Regions from separate parts of the Pseudoalteromonas sp. 2CM37A genome, predicted to be linked through region 4. Evidence: predicted binding sites of a transcription regulator. Region 4 holds the regulator's gene; each other region holds the start of a gene.
What was found. The regulator sigma-54, encoded in region 4, starts transcription at its own class of promoters, with help from an activator protein. The targets are predictions, from matches to a motif close to GTTGGCACGNNNNTNGNNT.

Region 1 (5,516 bases), on a different contig from region 4:
AATTCTCGGTTGATTTAATTGATGAAACCGCACGTGGCTACATTTGTGAAAACTATGGTCACGCATTTGAACTTGCCGAGCGCGGCCCCGTCGGGGCAAATGGCTACGCCAACGACAGAGACTTTAAATACCCTGTTGCTGCATTTGAAGATAAAGAAGGTAGCTTTGAATTAGTCACTAAATTTAACGGTCATTTATTTAGTTGCCCTATCACACACTCGCCTTTTGATGTAGTTGCTTGGACCGGTAACAGCGCACCGTACAAATACGACTTAGCACGTTTTAATGTTATTAATACCGTGAGTTTTGACCACCCAGATCCTTCTATATTTACTGTACTTACCTCCCCTTCAGCCACTGAAGGCATGGCAAATGTAGATTTTGTAATTTTTCCACCGCGCTGGATGGTGGCAGAGAATACATTTAGACCTCCTTACTATCATCGCAATATTATGAGTGAGTTTATGGGCTTAATAGAAGGGGTTTACGATGCAAAAGAGCACGGGTTTGTACCAGGAGGCGCTAGTTTGCATAATTGTATGTCGCCACATGGGCCTGAAGCCGAGGTATTCGAAAAAGCATCTAACGCTGAGCTTGCACCGCAAAAATACGAGAACACGTTGGCCTTTATGTTCGAGTCTCGTTACATAATATCGCCCACTAAATATGCCCTTGAAGGAAAAGAGCGCCAAACTAATTACACTCAGTGCTGGCGTAGTATCACAAAACATTTTACAGGCGAGGAATAATAACAATGAAACTATACAGCTACTTTCGCTCATCTGCCGCATACCGTGTACGCATAGCACTTAATTTAAAAGGCATTGAGCATGATATGCAATTCGTTAATTTACTTAAATCTGAACAGCTAGCGCAGCCTTACTTAGATAAAAATGTGCAAGGTTTACTTCCTGCTCTTGAAACGGACGAAGGCGTATTAGCGCAATCACTGGCTATTTTAGAGTGGTTAGATGAAAGCTATCCGCAAACGCCGTTAATTTATGGCACTGCATGGCAAAAAGCGCAAATTCGTAATATTAGCTATGCAGTGGCATGTGATATTCACCCAGTAAATAATTTACGAGTGCTGAAGTATTTAAGCAACGAATTGGAGGTAGACGAGCAAGCTAAAGCCGCCTGGTATAGGCATTGGGTAGAGCTTGGATTTGAAAAAATTGAATTGATGCTAAGTGAAAACGATGAGTTTTGCGTAGGCAATACACCCACTCTCGCTGATATATGCTTAGTGCCACAGGTATTTAATGCGTTGCGTTTTAATGTAGATATGGCTGCGTATCCAAAAATTGCAGCCATTTATGCACGTTGTAATGCATTACCCGCTTTTAGTGACGCCGCGCCGCAAAATCAGCGCGATGCAGTTTAACTTTTTAATGCGCAGTGAATAACACTCACGTGCTCTATTAAATCAAGGCCCAGTTCGGTTAAATAGCCGCCATCTGGGCTGTCTATCACGCCTTTATCAAACAACCTTTGTGCCGCGCTTAATAAATTTGGTTCAGCATCCGAATGTAACTTAATCCCTTGCATTTTGCTCTCACGTGGAAATTTAGCTAATAACGTAAATTCATCTATCATTGTTTGATTAAATTGCATGTGTTCACCTTTTTATAATTGTGTGTTTAAGTCAGTGTTGTTTAACGCTATTACTTACCCTAGCATGTTTTTTAATCGTGTGTACTATTTTTAAACTATCAAAATTCGAGGTCGCTCATGCGCCATATTATGGTTTTATTTATTTTTTTAATTGCGTTCACTTTAGCCCCTAGCAGTTATGCAAAAACAGTCAAAACGCATTCTATTATTGACGCTAATGAGATTATTAATAATGGTGATATTTGCTGGTACGACAACAAACGTTATAGTGAAGGCGCGCTGGTGCAAGTACATTCTTTTACCTTAGTGTGCGCTGCTAATAACCCGCAACATAATAACAGTGAGCTAATTTGGCTAAAATTAGATAAAAAAGGCAATATTGTTTATCCCACGAAGCCTAAAACCATTACGGTCAATTAGCGCTAAAACAGGATTTACGCTACAATGCGCACAGTTTAAATAAGTAGTATGGCTATGGATAATCAACCAAAAAATCCTCTTCATGGGGTAACGTTAGAACAAATTTTAGTAGAGCTTGAGCAGCGCTTAGGGTTTAAAGCCATGGGCGAACAAGTAAACATTAAATGTTTTACCGACTCACCGAGTATTAAATCAAGCTTAAAATTTTTACGTAAAACCCCTTGGGCTCGCGATAAAGTTGAAGCTCTCTACTTACATACGTTAAGTAACAAACCGCTGCGTAAACCCAAAAGCGCTCAGCGCCCTAAGCCTGCCAGCCAAAGCGATAGCAGTGGCTTTGTTTGGCCAAGCATTAAAAAGTAATACACAAAAATGCACGTTAAACACGTGCATTTTTTATTTTATAACTCCTTACTAATTACATTTAACGAGGCAGGGTCAACTGTAATAGTAAGTGTATCCGCTGTTTTTATTTCACCATCCAGTACATATTTAATTTCTTCGTCTGCGGTTATCGTTACTTTTATAGCGTTGGTATGATGCGAGCTAATTGCTAAATGCGTTTGTGTAATACTACTAAACATAAGTTCAGCAATGCTTAACACGCGGGTGGTGTTTTCATCACTAGGTAGCAGCCAATTAATGTCTAATAGGCCATCTTCGTGATCGGGCTGACCACCCCCTTGAGCTAATAACGTTGTAAATGGCGCAGCATTAGCCACAATAAAGCTATTTGTATTTACCTCCTGCGTTTGATTATCATCAAGGGTGACATAAAGGGTTTGCGCTTTTTGCTCACTAAATGCCTGAAAAAAACCACTTAAATAGGCAAGCTGACCCGATTCGTTTTTTGAGTCTCTATCTGCTTTTTCTACCATTGATTGCTCATAACCAATCCCAGCTAACAACAGCATTAGCTCGTCATTACAATAGGCCGTATCAATTGTTTGGGTTTGCCCATCAATAATAAGATCGCAGGCCTGCTCAACAGGAATGATTTTAGAGCTAATACCCATAAGCACATGCGCTAATGCATTGGCTGTGCCCATTGGAATAATACCCAGCTTGCACTGAGTGTTTACCAACACACTTGCTACTTCTGTCACGGTCCCATCGCCGCCACAGGCAATTATTATATCTGGCTTATCTTTAATGGCTTGTTTAGCAAGCTCAATACCGTCTATTTCTTTGGTGGTGGTTAATACTTCTAAATCATAATACGCCGACAACCTAGCCACTATTAAATGCTCTTTGTCTTGCCACATTTTGGTACCCGACACGGGGTTTGCAATAATAACGGCTTTGTTTTTAATAACTAGCTCGCCCTTTTTATGTCGCTTTGCTAAATGACGAAGCTGATGCTTATTAAGATTTGCGGTTTCGCGGGTTTCTTTTATTTGCGCGAGCACTTGGTGAACATCGGCGTTTTTATCTTGGCTCAGTAAATACGCTGCCATAACAAATACCGAACGCCCTCTGCCCAGTGCACAGTGAACTACCACGCGGCGGTCTTCTTTAATATGATGATGTATCCAGTTAATGGCTTGGTTTAATTGCGAATGGGTAGGCACACTATGATCAAGCACCGGAATATTTAAATAGCTAATATTTTCTTGTGTAGAGCTCCATTCTAAGCCATCAAACTCACACGTTACATCTAATATTGCCGTTATACCGTTTTCTTTTAACGTATCAATATCAGAGGGGAACAATCGGCATGCTAAAAATAAATGGTCGTTAATTTTTTGAATGGGAGGGACTTTATCGTGCTTGCGAGAATACGCATTGTAAATTTGAGCACCCAGTAAAAAAGGCACAAATGCCCAGCGAATATAAAATGGGATGACGCCATTTTCACGCTTTCTAAAAATTTTCGCCAAATTAAAAATATAAGCACCACTGACAAGAATTAACGACAATGCACTCCAGTAAAATACCACTGCAAAATATACCGAGTTAACCTCCCACCCTATAAATATAAAAATTAACGCTAAAATTAAATAACTCGTTGCAGCCCACATATTTTCTCCTTTATTTTTACTGTTTTGGCACATGTTTTACAGTTGTGTATAAGTGTAGTAGCAATTTACACGCCAACAAAAGTTGTTTTTCAGGAACAAAAACAACACTAAGTAACTGATATAAACAAATAAAAGTAGCTGGCTTTAGCTGTATTCGCATATTAGGCGCTTTTTACACAGTAATCGGTCATTTTTTCTCACTACTCAAAGGTAACTGTTTATATTTAAAACTTGTTTCAATGTGTACAGCAGCTAATATAAATGTCAGCTTAAAAGTTTTTGCATCCAATCACTCTTTTCACACGTTTATTGAGAGTGTGTTTATCTTTATTAGTTAAATTTATAACAGCCTGTTTAATCTCTATTTCAAAGCGATTAGGTTGCGCTTAAATAAAACAATTGTTAATTCACGAAGCTCAACACACCTCGGTAATAATAAAAACAACAGGAACCTTATGGAAAACGACAATTTACTTCCTCTTTTGTGTAAAACAGCACAGGGTAACAAAGCCGCGTTTGCTGATTTGTATCAGCAAACAAGCGCAAAGCTTTTTGCGATTAGTTTAAATATGCTGTCAAACCGCGCGCACGCAGAAGAAGTACTGCAAGAGGCATTTATAAAAATTTGGCATAACGCGTCAGAGTACAACTCATCTAAAGGCACAGTTATTAGCTGGATGATAAGCATTGTGAGATACCGCAGCTTAGATGCATTGCGTTATCACAAGGTAAGAAAAGAGCAGGCAATGGGTGACGATGAATACGATGAACAAGCTGTCGATGTTAGTTACGACGAACAAACCAAACTTGTTAATTGTATTGAGCAACTTGACCCCCAACAAAAACAAGCCATTCATTTAGCCTATTACAAAGGGCTAAGCCATGGTGAGTTAGTCAATCACATAGAAACGCCCTTAGGCACAGTTAAAAGCTGGATCAGGCGTGGTTTGCAGCAGTTGCAGAGGTGTTTAACATTATGAATTATAATAAACCAGAATTACTTGATGCTTTAGCAGGGCAGTATGTATTAGGTACTTTAAAAGGCCTGGCACGAAAACGCTTTCAACGCTTAATGCTCAGCTTACCGCAAGCCCGAGAAGCCACTATAATGTGGGAGCAAAATTTAAATGATTTAGCCAGTGCAATTACGCCTCAAACACCCAGCGCGCAAGTGTGGAAGAATATTTTAAATACATTAGAGCACACCAACCAACCCGTTAAAACGGTCATCAAACCAGCTACATCGCTATGGCGCAATTGGTCATTTGTAGCCACAGCTGCCTGTATTATCTTAGCATTTTTGGTTATTCAGCCCACAACTCAGCCCCAATACAGCCAACAAATTGCTTTAGTACAAAACCAAGATAAGCAATCACTGTGGTTTATTAACGTAGATGAGCAAACATTATCGGTTAAAGCCAGTGATAAACTCGTTGCGCAAACCGATAAAGACTACGAGCT
Region 2 (5,516 bases), on a different contig from region 4:
GCTTGCGTGTTTGAAGAATTACCGGCTAAATCGGTATTTACTTTGTCTTGGCCAACACTTGCACTTAAACGCTGACTTAAACTGCCTAAACGCTTTTCGGCTTCTTTTAACCAGCTACGTAGATTATCTGCACGTGAATAAAATTGGCTATCGCGCTCATGCTCGTTAGCAATTTGTGAGCGGTACACAAGAAGGTAGTCTATTCCCTTTTGGTACTCTCCCTCGGCACTTGGCCACGCCCATGCCTCAGAGCTAATATTAAATTGTGGCTGCGCTTTTTTGAGGGCTTCATGTTCGGTAGATTGCGACTGTGAACGGCTAAAGTCTTTACGCATTGATAGCGCTAAATCACGCACCATTTCAAGCGCGCCATATTCCCACGCAGGCATGTCATCCATTATCACACTTGGCGGCATCACATCGTTTGATAAATATCCACCTTGCTTATCAAGTAATGTGCTAGCAACGGTAATAAGCGTTGAGGTGGTTGTATAGCCTGTTACCATTTTTTCGTTGCGTGCTTGCGCGGTTTCTTTTGCATTAGTTACTACGTTAAAACGTGCCGGCTCAATGCTCCAATAAACTGCAATAGCGTAAAAAATAATAAGTAGTACCACCAAGGCACCAGCTATTTTTCCTTTATGTTGCGACATTTATCCTCCTAGTGATGAGCGTGTTGTTTTTTAGATGGCTTTGAATGCGCAGCTTGCGCTTCAAGCGAAACCACTTGAGCATTAGTAAACAAGCGGTTACCGTCACTAAAATATAGCGTGAGTTTACGTTCTTGCCCTACTTTTAGTGGCTCTTGTGGATCAAATACCATTAAATGGTAACCACCAGGCTCAAAGCTTAGGCTTTCATGGCCCTTAATAGTAACGGCTTTAACCTGCTGCATTTTCATCATGCCATTGACATGTTTGTGCTCATGTATTTCTACACGGCCTAAACCTTCGATGGTTGCTTTAGTTAATTTAGCAACACCACCACCGTGGTTAGAAATTGTTAAATAGCCAACACTCGACTTACTACCAGGCAAAAACGCCCTTACTTGTGCATGGCTTACTTCAAGCTTAGCTTCGTCTGTATCGTGGCTGTGCCCAGCATGTGCAGCAACCGATGACGAAAACACATTAATCATTAACGCCGAGGCCATAAAAAAGCACTGCTTCATCATCGCTTTATTCCTTGTGAAAGCATAAAATTTCACTTTAAATTTAACATAGTTAACTAATAATAGTCAGTTAAATTAAGGCTTAAGAGGTTACTTTTTTGTTATCGAGCACCAACCAGCACAGTACAGCTACAAATAATAATGGCCAGGCTATCATCACTGAACCAAATAACAGTGCCAAAATGGTGCCAACCAGCGCGACAATCCCTGCGCCTATTAACCCCATGGTCACTAAAGCCATTACGGCTACCACTGCAATAATAGCGACTAATACACCAGCCAGCTCAAGCCCCACCCAGCTCATATCTGCAATCCAAAGTGGAAACTGCCATGAATCAAAATGTATTAGCGACACAGTATCAGTAAAAAGTAACACATATACGACAACACATATTGCTAAGGTTTTCATATCCCTCTCCTAATACGCACGCTCTTCAAGGCAGCAGTGAGCAATCAAATAACCAAGCGCCACTGCAAACGGAAAACTTATAAATAATAAAATAGTTACTAACCGTGTTGACCACACTGGAAAATCAAGGCGACGCGCTAACCCACTGCATACGCCCGATATTTTTTTATTCAGTGAATTTTTGTTCCAACCACGCTGTGTTTTAAAGTTATTCATACTTTACTCCTTAAGCGCTTGGCGCAGTTGTATTGGTATTACTTTGCTTAACACTGGCTTTTAAACGAGCCAGCTCTGCATCTATTTTTTCATTTTTTACTAAAGACTCAATTTGCTCAGCGGTTGATTGCGCTGTATTTGTAAGTTCATAAGCATCAACCTGTGCTTCTATGCCTTCCACTTTTTGCTCTATCATTTCAAAGCGAGACAAAGCATTTGCGACCTTGTCACTGTGTAATTGCATGTTCACTTTTTCACGTGCAGCAACAATATCGTGGCGTTTTATTAATTGAGCTTGTTTGCTTTTAGCTTGCGCCATTTTTTGCTGTAAACGCTCACAATCTGCCGTAATTTTCTCTATCGACTCTTTTAGAGTATTTAGCTGAGTGTTTTTTGCTGCAATTTGCTCATCTACTCGCTGTTTTTCTACTAACGCAGACTTGGCTAAATCGTCACGGTTTTTAGCAACTGCCAGCTCAGCTTTTGTTTGCCACAAAGTTAAGTCTTTTTGTTTTTGTGCAATTTGGCGTTTAAGCGTTTTTTCTTCGCACAGCAAGGCTGCGGCCGTGCTTCTACATTCGTTAAGCGCTTCTTGCATTTCACTTAGCATAAGGTTGAGGAGTTTTTCTGGGTCTTCTGCTTTATCCAGCATGGCAGCAATATTGGATTGGATAACATCATTTACGCGATTAAATGTACTCATTGTTTTGTCCTGTTGTTTTTAATTGATAACAACAACAAGATTCCAAGAGTTATGCCAAGTAACAAAAATTTATTTATAATCTTTTATATTCAATTAGTTAGGTAACTAACACGTTATTTAAAACTGACTAAAAACTGAATATTAATAAGCGAAAATCACTAATTTATTTATCTTTTGACTAAATTTTAGTTATAAAAAAACCACTTTATAAAGTGGTTTTTTTATAACTGTTCAGCGCTTTACTATTACTCAGGCACAAAACTTAATGCTTTATCCATTACCGACAAATCAGCCTGTTTACCGTGACCGTTTTCTGAAAGGTGACGTCTAAATCCGCGCGCCCCTGGCTGCCCCTGAAAAATCCCCAGCATATGGCGTGCTATATGCCAAAAGTTAGCACCTAAACGCATTTCCTCTTCTATGTAATCATACATAGCGCGCACCACATCGTGACGAGTCTGAGTATTAGCCACCTCACCGTAAATCTTTTCATCCACCTCATTAAGCATAAATGGATTACTATATGCTTCGCGACCAATCATAACGCCGTCTATATGCGCTAAATGCGCTAGGCTTTCTTCAATTGTTTTAACGCCGCCATTAATGCTTAAATCGAGCTGTGGGTAGTCTTTTTTTAGTTGGTAAACGCGTGGGTAATCAAGAGGCGGTACTTCACGATTTTCTTTAGGGCTTAAACCATTTAACCACGCTTTACGGGCATGAATAATAAAGTCATCACAGCCAACTTTATGGCTGGCTTCAATTAATGCGCATAAAAACTCATACGAGTCTTGCTCATCAATACCGATGCGTGTTTTTACCGTAACAGGTATACTAACTTCACTTTTCATTGCCGCAACACACTGTGCAACCAGCTCAGGCTCGGCCATTAGGCATGCACCAAAGCGCCCGTTTTGTACTCTATCTGAAGGGCAGCCTACATTTAAGTTAATCTCATCGTAACCGCGCTCACCCGCAAGCTTTGCACACTTTGCTAGCGCCTCAGGATCAGACCCCCCCAGCTGCAAAGCAACCGGCCCCTCGTGCTGATTAAAGTGTAGGTAATCGCCGCGACCAAATAAAATCGCCCCCGTGGTGATCATCTCAGTGTATAAAACAGTGTGCTTAGTCATCTTACGATGAAAAGTGCGACAATGACGATCAGTCCAATCAAGCATGGGTGCAACAGAAAAACGTCTGTTTAACGTTGGATTATCTAATGTGCGTTTTTGCAATGTAAAAGCCTCGGGGATTATAAGTAAATGCGCCCATAAAAAGGCGCTGTATTTTACACAAAAGCCTAATTAGCATCAATGTTAGCTGTATATTTGTAAACCAAAATAATGCGCGATACCGTTGAGTATATTTGTAACTGCCACAGAGCTTAAAATTAACCCCATGATTCTACTTATAATACTTGCGCCACTGTCGCCTATTAATTTATGCACATGATTTGCGAGTAACAACAGCACAAGCACAACAACTAATACAACCAACATCATCGACGATGTAGTAACTTGCTCAACCCACGTGTATTCTTCGTTACGGGTCATCAGTACTGCGCCAAGCATGGCGCCTGGGCTTGCTATAGAGGGAATGGCTAGCGGAAAAATAGCTGTTTCTGTGCTGTCGCGCACACTTTTAATCTCAGACTCGGGCTTACTTTCACCAAAAATCATTGAAAGCGCAAAAATAAGCAGGACTATGCCCCCAGCTATTTGAAACGCCGACAGCGGTATTTCAATTGCATTTAATAGCTGCTCACCGGCAATAACAAAAAAGAGTAAAACCACAGCGGATACACCGACGGCTTTAAAAACAACTTTTCGTTTAAACTTTTCATCTTCCCCACGTGTCACAGCAATAAATACAGGCACTGTACCTATAGGGTCTATCACCGCAAAAAAGAAAATAAATATAGCTACCAGTTCATGCATTAATGGGGTTCCTAGATAAAAGTGTTTAATAAAAACGCTGCAAGTACAACACAGTATGTTAGTATATCACGGTAGCGTAAGGATAAGAGAATGATGAATATAGAATCACTCGTAAGTAAAGCAAAACAAGTTTGTGACAACCGTGGTGCGCGTTTTACGCCTATCCGCGAAAAAGTATTTCGCCTATTAGCTAGCGCCCAAGGCGGCGTTGGGGCGTACGATTTACTTGAACAATTAAAAGTAACAGAAACAGGCGCAAAACCTGCAACAATTTACCGTGCGCTAGACTTTTTATCAGAGCTGGGCTTTATTCACAAAATAGAAAGCACCAATGCATTTATGCTTTGCCATCACTTTGATCATATTCATCCTGTGCAGCTATTAATTTGTGACAGTTGTGGCTTTGTAAAAGAGCTGCACTCTACGGTTATTTCTCACGAGCTAAACAACTTAGCAGCAGAAAGCGGCTTTGTTGTATCAGGGCAAACTATTGAAGCACACGGTAAGTGTGAGTCTTGTAGAAGCTAAACCCAAAGTTTGTTTTAAAGCTATACTCATATTTAGATAGCCACTTTAGCACCAATTTTAAGAGTACCTAACATGAATGTTGAGTTCATTAATCCATTTTTATCTTCTTTGATCAATGTGTTATCTACAATGGCACAAACCGAGTTAAAACCAGGTAAGCCGCGTATAAAAACAGACGAAGTCGCCTGTGGCGATGTATCTGGTTTAATTGGCATGGTGGGCGCGCAAACTCGTGGCTCATTTTCAATTACCTTTGATGAAAACTTAGCTCTGACTATCATGGAACGCATGCTTGGTGAGCGCCCTGACAACATAGACGATGAAGTAACTGATATGGTTGGGGAAATTACTAATATGGTTACCGGTGGAGCTAAAAACTTACTCGGCGAAAAAGGCTATGACTTTGATATGGCTACGCCCATTGTAGTTGCAGGTAAAGGCCACACCATCACACATAAAAGTAAGGGCAAAAAAATAATTATGCCATTTAGCTGTGATGCAGGCGATGCAAATATAGAAGTTAGCTTTGATAAGTTATGAGCTGGCAACAAA
Region 3 (5,516 bases), on a different contig from region 4:
CACCCGTTATTTTGGCGGTATAAAGCTGGGCACCGGTGGGTTAGTACGTGCCTATGGTGGGTCGCTTAATAATGCACTTTCGCAGCTAAAAACGGTGACTAAAGTACCGAGTATCGAGATTGTAGGCCAGAGTGAATACAGCATGCAGGGCGCAATAGAGCAATTGTTAAAAACCAATTATCAAGTACTTAATATAGAAAAACAATTTACTGCTAATATTGAATGGGTTATTACTATTGATAGCCGCCAAGCAAAACAGGCCATTAAAGATATTTTTGATTTAAGCCATGGCGCAGTTGAGTTAACTATCAAAGAGTAAGACAATAACTTACACACTTATATTTACTAATAATAAAAGCGATAAGCTACATGCAATTTCGTACCATCATAAAAATCCTTGGCCAACTTGTTGCGCTGTTTAGTATTACCATGGTGCCGCCTGCGGTGGTGTCTTTATTTTATAAAGATGGTGGTGGTGTTCCTTTTGTATTAGCGTTTATATTTAGTGTGGTTATTGGTTTAACAGCTTATTACCCAAACAGGCATGAAAACGGCGACTTAAAAGCACGCGAAGGCTTTTTAATTGTTGTTCTGTTTTGGCTGGTACTAGGGGCGTTTGCATCGTTACCGCTGATTTTTTTACAAGAACCTAATTTGTCTATGGCCGATGCGGTGTTTGAGGCCTTTTCTGGCCTTACAACCACTGGGGCCACGGTACTTACCGGAATTGAATACCTGCCTAAGTCTGTTTTGTTTTATCGCCAGCAATTACAGTGGTTTGGCGGTATGGGGATCATTGTACTTGCTGTTGCTATACTGCCCATGCTTGGGGTCGGTGGCATGCAGTTATACCGAGCTGAGATCCCAGGCCCAGTAAAAGATTCAAAAATGACCCCCCGCATTGCCGATACCGCAAAGCACCTTTGGTACATTTATGTGTCGTTAACGGTAACCTGTATGTTGGCGTATTGGGCGGCAGGTATGGAGTGGTTTGATGCTATATGCCATGCGTTTTCTACAGTGGCGATTGGCGGTTTTTCTACTTACGATGCCTCAATAGGGCACTTTGATAGCCCTGTCATTAACTTTATATGTGTTTTCTTTTTAATTATTGCTGCGGTGAACTTTTCACTGCATTACGCGGCGGTAGCGAGTCGTAATATTCAGGTATACATTCGCGACCCTGAATTTAAAGTTTTTTTACTGATTCAGTTAGCGCTGGTGGTGATTTGTTTTACGGTGCTTTCATCTAACGAAATATTTGCCGATGGTGATGAAACCCTCGATCAGGCCTTATTTCAGGCGGTGTCTATGAGTACCACAGCCGGTTTTGCCACCGATAACTTTTCTACTTGGCCGCTGTTTTTACCTATATTGCTTATTTTTTCGAGCTTTATAGGTGGCTGTGCAGGTTCAACCGGTGGCGGTATGAAAGTTGTACGCGTGTTTTTACTTTACCTACAAGGCATACGTGAGCTTAACCGCTTAGTGCACCCACGTGCTATATACTCTATTAAGCTTGGTCGTAAAGCCCTGCCCGATAAAGTAGTTGAAGCGGTTTGGGGGTTTTTCTCAGCGTACGCATTGGTGTTTATTATTATAATGCTGGCGCTAATGGGAACCGGCATGGATAACATTACCGCGTTCTCTGCTACAGCGGCATGTTTAAATAATTTAGGCCCAGGCTTAGGTGATGTTGCCTCGCATTATGGGGCGGTGAGCGATGGTGCCAAATGGCTATTAACCATTGCCATGGTATTTGGTCGCTTAGAAATATTCACTTTACTCGTGCTATTTACGCCGACCTTTTGGCGTGGGTAATAATATACAAATGATGCTTAGGAACAGGCATGCCACATTCTAATTTATATAAATTACACCAGTTAACAACAGGGCGATTGGTCGACTTGGAAATTGTTACGCCTACCAGTAGTAAACGCGTGAAAACAGAGTTTATTGGCTTGCTAGAAAATAAATTTATTATTTTAAATTACCCAAGTTCAAAGCGTTTAGCTGCTGCAAGTGATTACCTACGTGATGGTGTAATGGTGGTGGTAAGAGCGGTTATAGAAGGCAGTGGCGGACAAGTAATAGCATTTAGGCAGCAACTTATGTCGGTTGCCTCACACCCTGCTAGGCTCATTTTTATTAATTACCCTACGCAAGTGCAGTTATTTGCACTGCGCGCGCAAACACGCATACCTACCTTATTACCTGCAAAATTAACTCTCAGTGACGATAGAGTACTTGAAGGGGTGATTAAAGACATCTCGCTTACCGGGGTGATGTTTGATGTACGCGGCGATCAAAACGATGAAAATATTAAAGATATGCAATGCACGGTGACGGTTGATACCAACAATAAAGCATTTACTGGCGAAATATGCAGTGTAAAAGAACACGCCGCAGGAGTTAATTGTGGTATTAAACTTCTAGCCAGTGAAGATGAAATGAAGGCATTTATGAAAGAGCACTTTATCGATCCCGCGATGCTTGAGCTGCCATTAGAATAAGCACTTTCGCTTAATAGCAACAAATGGCCATTTTTTATTTGAGTGGCAGTCATATTTTTTAAAAATTCAAAAAATAATTTTTATTTTCTATAAAAATCAGCTGTATAGATTAGTTTTACGAGTGAGTTATTTTAATACGTTAGCTCCCCTCACGGCTAAAATTTAGTCTCTTTTTTCGATAAAACTTCATTCTTACAATTTACGCCGAAAATTGTAGCTTTTTTCTCTTATGTAACTAGCTGTTTTTATTGCATTTAAAAACTTAGCTTTACCCATTGTTGCTAGTTTGCAACATGAAACCCCCGCAGATTTATCAAAAATAGCCAAGCACTCTTTTAACTGATTGAAATTAATGAGCTTTTAAAACTTGGCATTCAAGTTGTAATAGTCTGGCTGTACTGAACAATAACGTGATTTAAAGTAAAACACTTAATCGCACACATATACTTGAAGGAATTATATTATGAAAAGCATTAATAAAACTTTAGCACTTATCGCCCTTGCTTCATCATCAGCGGCATTTGCAGCAACCGATTTTGATACGTTAGATGTAGATGGCAGCGGCACGATTAGCAAATCAGAGGCATCAATTGATGCAAAACTGATGAGCATGTTCTCAGAATTAGATACTGACCAAGATGGTGAGCTATCAAAAGAAGAATTTTCAGAAGCTTAAAGTGTGGTAACAATCCTGAGTTGCCAATGACAACCTAAGTAGGCAAGGGAGCTTACGAAAAAGGATTACAAGGATTGCGTACACCACGTAGTGAACTTAACTAATTTGTTTATATTGAAGGATTAAATTATGAAGCATTTAAATAAAGCACTCGCATTTATGGCTATTGCCTCTTCTTCTGCTGCCTTTGCAGGAACTGATTTTGACACGCTAGATGTAGATGGCAATGGCGCCATTAGCCAAGCTGAAGCATCGGTTGATGCGGATTTAATGGCTGAGTTTGTTGAGCTTGATACCGATGGAAATGGTGAGCTTTCAAAGCAAGAGTTCTCTAAATACTAGGGTGTGATGATCTTTGCCAATTGAGGCAGGACAGCGCATGTTCACTTAGCAAAGAGTCATTTGCTCTAACCCAATGTGCATTAAAACTTAGTAATGCACATTGGCAAAAGCACTTTTTAGTTAATTTTTAAACCCATGGATCTTAGAAAAGGATTTCCTCTTAATTAGGACACAACTATGAAAACATTAAATACAGCACTTGCCGTTATCGTATTAGCTTCTTCATCAGCGGCGTACGCTGCAGTCGACTTTGCCTCGTTTGATGCCGATGGTGATGGTGCAATTTCAAAGCAAGAAGCGCAGGTAAATTCACAGCTAGTGAAAATTTTTGACCAGCTAGATACTGATGGTAATGGTGAAATTTCTGAGCAAGAGTTTTCAAAAGTACAGTAATTAGAAGCTGCTAAGCAGGGTTGCCTAGCATTAAAAAAACATACTCCACTAAAGCCGCCTTAGTCAGCGGCTTTTTTGTGTTTAACTATAAAAATATAGCGCTAACTTGGAATAGCTTTTCTACTACGTTTATATGCTTTTTATCGATTAAAAACATAATAACGTGATCACCAGACATAATAACCGTGTCGTCGTGGGCAATCAGTACGTCGTCATTACGTACAATAGCGCCAATCGTTGTACCTGCAGGTAGCTTGATATCGGCAATCGCACGGCCAACTACTTTTGATGTGTTTTCATCGCCATGGGCAACGGCTTCAATGGCCTCTGCCGCGCCTTTACGTAACGAGTACACATTAACAATATCGCCACGGCGTACGTGTGTAAGTAGCGCCGAAATAGTTGCTTGTTGTGGTGATATAGCAATATCTATTTCACCCCCTTGCACTAAATCTACATACGCACCACGCTGAATAAGCACCATGGTTTTTTGTGCGCCCATGCGTTTTGCAAGCATGGCCGACATTATATTTGCTTCATCGTCGTTGGTTACGGCAATAAACACATCAACTTGCTCTATGTGCTCTTCAGATAGTAGTTCTTGGTCTGAGGCGTCTCCACAAAACACGACGGTGTTATCTAGCATTTCAGAGAGTTGCTCAGCACGCTCTTTACTACGCTCTAGTAACTTAACGCTGTGGTTTTTTTCCAGTGAGCGAGCAAGGCCTGCACCAATGTTACCGCCACCGGCTATCATAATTTTTTTGTAAGAACGCTCAAGTTTTTGTAGCTCGTTCATAACTGCGCGAATATGCTTAGTGGCAGCAATGAAAAATACTTCATCGTCCGCTTCTATTACCGTGGTGCCCAGTGGCTTTATAGCTTTACCTTGGCGATAAATTGCTGCTACACGGGTTTCTACATTCGGAATATGCTCTTTTAAAGCAGAAAGCGCATAACCCACTAATAAGCCACCGTAGTAAGCTTTTACAGCCACAAGAGAGAGCATGCCATCGGCAAATTGCAGCACTTGCAACGCGCCTGGGTAATCTATTAAACGGCGAATATATTTGGTAACAAGTGCTTCGGGGGCAATATAGTGATCAACCGGGAGGTCATCGTTATGAAATAGCTTTTCGCGGTATTTTAAATATTGCTCTGATCGGATACGGGCTATTTTAGTTGGCGTATTAAAAATACTATACGCGACTTGGCACGCCACCATATTGACTTCATCTGAGCTGGTTACCGCAATAATCATGTCGGCGTCTTCAGCACCTGCACGTCTGAGCACATCTGGGTGAGCACTGTGCCCCGTGACCCCTTGTAAGTCGTACTTATCTTGTAGCTCTCGTAAGCGGTTGCCGTCTATATCAACAACGGTTATTTCGTTTTGTTCGCCAACTAAGTTTTCAGCAAGCGTACCACCGACTTGTCCGGCACCGAGTATGATTATTTTCATTATTTACCCGAATTACTGTTTAATTAAAAAAATAGCCATTTACTGTTTAATAAATGGCTATTGAGTGTACGGCTATTAGGCTTTTTTAACTAGCTTAGCGTAATAAAATCCGTCGCTTTCACCTGGTAGT
Region 4 (5,516 bases):
ATTTTTGAAAAGAACGTCGAAATTGTGCATGGTAATCGCAAAATTACAGCCGACCGACTCGAAGTACATAAACGTGAAGACTTAGGGGATAACAAACAACTCCTTATTGCCACTGGCAGCCCAGCCTACTTCGAAGAAAAACAAGACGACGGTACCGTAATGAGTGCCAGTGCAAACGAAGTACGTTACGACGTAGCAAAGCGCTTTTTAACGCTTGTTGGCGATGCTGAAGTCGCACAAGCCGGTCAAAAAATTAATGCTAAAAGTATTACCTACGATATGCAGCAGCAGCTTATTAGCGCAGAAAAAGACGAAAACTCTACGGATCGTGTCCACACAATTTTAGTGCCTGTTGAAGCAAAAATTAAAGAAAAAACAGGTAACGAAGGTCAACCATGAGCACCTTAAAAGCAGAACTATTAGCAAAAAGCTATAAAGGCCGCCAAGTTGTAAAAAATGTAGGCCTTGAAGTGGAAGCCGGCAGCATTGTTGGCTTATTGGGCCCTAATGGCGCAGGTAAAACCACCACCTTTTACATGATTGTAGGGTTAGTACCTAGCGACAAAGGTAAAATTTCTATTGATGATAACGACATTACGTTATTACCTATGCACAGCCGCGCCCGTTTAGGCATTGGCTATTTGCCGCAAGAGTCATCAATATTTAGAAAGCTGACAGTTTATCAAAACCTAATGGCTATTTTAGAAACGCGTAAAGAGCTCAATAAAGCCGCGCGAGAAGAAACGCTTAACAACTTACTTGATGAATTTAGTATTCAGCATATTCGCGATAGCCAAGGTATGGCGCTTTCTGGTGGTGAACGCCGCCGTGTAGAAATTGCCAGAGCACTGGCAGCTAACCCTAAATTTATTTTATTGGATGAGCCTTTTGCTGGTGTTGATCCGATTTCAGTGTTAGATATAAAGAAAATAATAGAACATCTTAAAAACCGTGGCATTGGCGTATTAATTACCGATCACAATGTAAGAGAAACCCTTGATGTTTGTGAAAAAGCCTACATTGTTTCTCATGGGGAGCTAATTGCATCTGGCACCCCAGAACACGTATTAAATGACAAAACTGTACGCGATGTTTATTTAGGCGAGCAATTTAGGCTGTAACATTTAAGCCACACCTACAAGCATCTGCTAATATTAATTATAACAACATAAAAGGATTGTTAGAGATACATGAGGCAATCATTACAGCTGCGCATGGGCCAGCAACTTACAATGACTCCACAATTGCAACAAGCGATTCGCTTGCTGCAGCTCAGTACATTGGATCTCCAGCAAGAAATACAAGAAGCACTTGATAGCAACCCGCTATTAGAAGTAGAAGAGCAAGATTACACGGAAGAGTCGGCTGGAAAAAATGAACAAAAAGCAGATACGGATGATGTAACCGTAAGCGCATCGGCTGACGATACAACCAGCGAGTACGAGCAAGACAGTGGCGAAGCTTTAAATAAAGACACCGTTAGCGATGATATGGCAATGGATGTAACTTGGGATGAGTACATGAGCGCAGCCCCTGCGGCATCCTCAGGCCCAATGCCAGAAGATGAGTCTATTTATCAAGGTGCCTCTACTGAAACGCTACATGAGTATTTAATGTGGCAGCTTCAGCTTACTCCTTTTAGCCCAACTGACGAAGCCATTGCTATTGCCATTGTAGAAGCTGTAGATGACTCGGGTATTTTAACGCTAAGTTGCGAAGAAATTTTAGAAAGCTTTAACCAAGAAAACGATGACGAAGTTGAAGTTGAACTTGATGAAATAGAAGCCGTTTTAAAACGTATTCAGCTATTTGACCCTGTAGGTATAGCCGCGCGCAGTTTACAAGAGTGCTTGTGTATTCAGCTAAACCAGTTTGATAAAGACACCCCTTTTATAGAACAAACTAAAATGATCTTAACCGATCACATTGATCTATTAGCGGCACGCGACTATCGTACATTAATGAAAAAGACTAAGCTTAAAGAAGACGAGCTTAAAGAGGTCATGACCCTAATACATACCCTCAACCCAAAACCTGCAGATACAATAGTAAGGGAAGAGTCAGAGTATGTAATACCGGATGTGTCGGTTAAAAAAATAAAAGGCCGCTGGGTGGTAGAGCTAAACCCAGATAGCATGCCAAAAATACGCGTAAATAGTCAGTACGCGGCTATGTCACGTACCGTAAAATCAAGTGGTGATAGCCAATTTATTCGCTCTCACTTACAAGAAGCTAAATGGTTTATAAAAAGCCTTGAAAGCAGAAACGACACGCTGCTCAAAGTAACAAACTGTATTGTAAAACAGCAACAAGCATTTTTTGAACATGGCCCAGAAGCCATGAAGCCAATGGTTTTAAACGATGTTGCTGAAATGGTAGAAATGCATGAATCGACAATTTCGCGTGTTACTACGCAAAAATATATGCATACGCCACGTGGTATTTTTGAGCTTAAGTATTTTTTCTCAAGCCACGTAAGCACTGAAAACGGCGGAGAGTGTTCATCAACCGCAATACGTGCCCTAATTAAAAAGCTAATTGCCGCGGAAAACTCAGCTAAACCATTGAGTGATAGTAAAATTGCGGATATATTGGCAGAGCAAGGAATTAAAGTAGCTAGACGCACAATAGCAAAATACCGTGAATCGCTAGCTATTCCACCGTCAAATCAGAGAAAGAGTTTGATATAAGACGTAAAAAACAAAGAGGAAATGCTTATGCAACTAAACCTAACTGGTCGTCACGTAGAAGTAACTGATTCACTTAGAGACTATGTAAATAATAAATTTGCAAAGCTAGAAAGGCACTCAGATCATATTAGCAATGTGCATGTCATTCTCGATGTAGAAAAACTCAACCAAAAAGCAGAAGCGACTATTCATGTAAGTGGCGCAGATTTATTTGCCTCAACAGAGCACCAAGATATGTATGCCGCTATAGACTCGTTGATTGACAAGCTCGATCGTCAAGTCATAAAACATAAAGAGAAGCTTGCTAGACACTAATATTATGAAATTAAGTACATTAGTATGCCAGGACTGCAGCAAAGCTGCGGTCCTTTTTAGTAGTAAAAAAAGAATTTTAGAGTTTATCAGTGAGCTTGCTCATGAAAAGCTCCCCTACTTACCACAACAAGATATTCTTAATGCGCTGGCAAGCAGAGAAAAGCTAGGCAGTACAGGCATTGGCCGGGGGATCGCCATTCCTCATGGCAGAATGGGTGGCGTAGAAGAGCCGCTGGCTTTAGTACTTGTTAGCGACACGCCTGTTAACTTTGATGCTATTGATAACTGCCCTGTTGATATTTTTGTTGCACTCATCGTACCAGATGGCGATAACCAACAGCACCTAAAGACTCTGGCAACCATAGCTGATAAACTGAGCAACAAAGAATTTTGTAAACAGCTGCGTAGTGCTAAAACCGATGCAGAGCTGTATCAAGTAATTGTTGATCAATCGTAGTAAATACTAAGGGCTATAAATGGAGTTAATTATCATAAGCGGCCGTTCTGGTTCAGGTAAGTCGGTTGCTTTACGCGTGGTTGAAGATTTAGGCTATTATTGCGTAGATAATATTCCGGTCAACTTACTGCCCTCTTTAGTGCGAAGTGTTTCAGATAACTATGACAAAATAGCCGTTAGTATAGATGTTCGTAATATCCCCAAAGAACAAGACGAATTTAACGATATTCTCGAGTACCTTCCTGACTTTGCTAAACCCACACTGTTTTATTTAGATAGTGATGATCAAACACTGATCAAACGTTTTTCAGAAACACGCAGATTACACCCTTTATCCATCGATTCACTGCCGCTTGATTTAGCAATAAAAAAAGAAAAAGAACTGCTTGATGTACTCGTAACGCGCGCTGACTTTATGCTTGATACCACCGATTTAAGTGTGCACCAATTAGCAGAGTCAATTCGCGAAAAAATACTGGGTAAAAAAGATAAGCAACTTATTGTAACGTTTGAATCGTTTGGCTTTAAACACGGCATACCTAAAGAAGCTGATTATGTTTTTGATGCTCGCTTTTTGCCAAACCCCCACTGGGAGCCTGAACTTAAACCGCTTACGGGCCTTGATCAACCAGTAAAAGATTTTTTGGCAAATCACAGCATAGTGCAAAAATTCACTTGGCAAATTCAAACCTTTGTACAAACTTGGTTGCCACACTTAGAGCGTAATAACCGTAGTTACCTCACTATTGCAATTGGCTGTACTGGTGGTCAACACCGCTCGGTTTATTTAGCGCAAGCCATTGGTGAGAGCTTTGCTATGACGCATCCGAATGTCAAAATTCGTCATCGTGAGCAAGAAAAGTAACCTTAAAATAATAACCTGTTCAGTTTAGGTATAGTAATTTATGCGCTGTGAAGACACATTTTTAATAAAAAATAAATTAGGCTTACACGCCAGAGCGGCAACGGTCCTTGCGCAATTAGCTGTGCAGTTTGATGCTAAAATCACCTTACACCAAGATGATAAAGAAGCCGCAGGCGACAGCGTATTAGCTTTAATGCTACTTGAAAGCAGTAAAGGTAAAGAAGTTAAAGTAGTCTGTGAAGGCCCTGATTCAGAGCAAGCTTTGCATGCGGTTGGGCAATTAATTGCACAACGATTTAACGAACAAGAATAATTTAAAGCACCATAGCCTTATAAGTTAAAGACTTATCTGGCCAGACTATAGAGATTTAGTAAATTAGGGTATTCCGACTCGCCTAATTTAGTGCTTTAATTTAGGCTAATAAAGCCATGCCCCTGCTAAATTTGGTTACTTAATTTTAAACACTAATTTAGTCCCAGCATTGGGTTTAGCACAAAAAATAAAGAAAATAACAGTGGGCAACTCCACTTACTAAACACCTTTCCATTACACAAAAATATTTAGGATGCCAATGCCAGAAGCGTTTGAACAAGACTATCCACTACAGCAACTAAAACAAGTGACTAAATCACTTAATAGTGGGCAATTTGTTCAAGTAAGACGCATGCTAGCAAAAACAGCACCTTGTGATACAGCACTGCTGCTTGAATCCTCTCCGCATAAAATTAGACGCATGCTTTGGCAACTGGTTGACCCAGATGTGCAAGGGGATGTGCTAGAAGAGCTCTCTGAAGATGTACGTTTAGGTATCATTGCACAAATGGAACCTGAGCATATTGCCGCGGCCACTGAGGATATGGGCCACGATGATTTAGGTGAAGTCCTACGTAGCCTACCTGATACCGTGTACAAAGATGTGGTTAGCGCTATGGATACGCAAGACCGCGAACGCGCTACACAGGCCTTATCTTACCAAGAGCGCTCTGCAGGCGCGCTAATGAACACCGATACGGTGACCATTCGCCCAGACGTTACACTTGATGTTGTGCTGCGTTATATTAGGCTACGCGGTGAGCTGCCAGAGGGCACCGATGATTTATACGTTGTTGATAAACATAACTGTTTTTTAGGTGCATTATCACTTAGTACACTGTTAACTAATCCGCCTGAAAAAATTGTTCAAGATTT

Region 1: MTF68_RS05600 (diacylglycerol kinase family protein) is a predicted target of sigma-54. The motif match lies at 4,114-4,132, and genes of this name have one in related genera.
Region 2: MTF68_RS16755 (PspA/IM30 family protein) is a predicted target of sigma-54. The motif match lies at 2,540-2,558, and genes of this name have one in related genera.
Region 3: MTF68_RS18755 (EF-hand domain-containing protein) is a predicted target of sigma-54. The motif match lies at 2,880-2,898, and genes of this name have one in related genera.

Annotation. Positions count from the first base shown of each region.
Region 1 covers NZ_JALNTJ010000002.1:429,238-434,753, reverse strand. Annotated here, with positions in the region: gene hmgA (homogentisate 1,2-dioxygenase) at 1-749, shown strand, start outside; gene maiA (maleylacetoacetate isomerase) at 755-1,384, shown strand; gene MTF68_RS05615 (TIGR02647 family protein) at 1,381-1,614, opposite strand; gene MTF68_RS05610 (DUF1496 domain-containing protein) at 1,732-2,034, shown strand; gene MTF68_RS05605 (VF530 family protein) at 2,089-2,397, shown strand; gene MTF68_RS05600 (diacylglycerol kinase family protein) at 2,436-4,055, opposite strand; gene MTF68_RS05595 (sigma-70 family RNA polymerase sigma factor) at 4,511-5,035, shown strand; gene MTF68_RS05590 (anti-sigma factor) at 5,032-5,516, shown strand, end outside.
Region 2 covers NZ_JALNTJ010000009.1:115,059-120,574, forward strand. Annotated here, with positions in the region: gene MTF68_RS16735 (DUF2333 family protein) at 1-653, opposite strand, end outside; gene MTF68_RS16740 (copper chaperone PCu(A)C) at 662-1,174, opposite strand; gene MTF68_RS16745 (hypothetical protein) at 1,254-1,580, opposite strand; gene MTF68_RS16750 (PspC domain-containing protein) at 1,590-1,796, opposite strand; gene MTF68_RS16755 (PspA/IM30 family protein) at 1,807-2,499, opposite strand; gene dusA (tRNA dihydrouridine(20/20a) synthase DusA) at 2,745-3,734, opposite strand; gene MTF68_RS16765 (MarC family protein) at 3,816-4,436, opposite strand; gene MTF68_RS16770 (transcriptional repressor) at 4,530-4,964, shown strand; gene MTF68_RS16775 (chemotaxis protein CheX) at 5,037-5,504, shown strand; gene MTF68_RS16780 (secondary thiamine-phosphate synthase enzyme YjbQ) at 5,501-5,516, shown strand, end outside.
Region 3 covers NZ_JALNTJ010000014.1:10,273-15,788, reverse strand. Annotated here, with positions in the region: gene MTF68_RS18770 (YigZ family protein) at 1-319, shown strand, start outside; gene MTF68_RS18765 (TrkH family potassium uptake protein) at 370-1,821, shown strand; gene MTF68_RS18760 (flagellar brake protein) at 1,851-2,513, shown strand; gene MTF68_RS18755 (EF-hand domain-containing protein) at 2,977-3,189, shown strand; gene MTF68_RS18750 (calmodulin-like protein) at 3,319-3,531, shown strand; gene MTF68_RS18745 (EF-hand domain-containing protein) at 3,709-3,924, shown strand; gene trkA (Trk system potassium transporter TrkA) at 4,010-5,386, opposite strand; gene rsmB (16S rRNA (cytosine(967)-C(5))-methyltransferase RsmB) at 5,462-5,516, opposite strand, start outside.
Region 4 covers NZ_JALNTJ010000003.1:240,908-246,423, reverse strand. Annotated here, with positions in the region: gene lptA (lipopolysaccharide transport periplasmic protein LptA) at 1-399, shown strand, start outside; gene lptB (LPS export ABC transporter ATP-binding protein) at 396-1,121, shown strand; gene MTF68_RS08470 (RNA polymerase factor sigma-54) at 1,191-2,690, shown strand; gene hpf (ribosome hibernation promoting factor) at 2,718-3,005, shown strand; gene MTF68_RS08460 (PTS sugar transporter subunit IIA) at 3,010-3,462, shown strand; gene rapZ (RNase adapter RapZ) at 3,482-4,327, shown strand; gene MTF68_RS08450 (HPr family phosphocarrier protein) at 4,368-4,640, shown strand; gene mgtE (magnesium transporter) at 4,900-5,516, shown strand, end outside.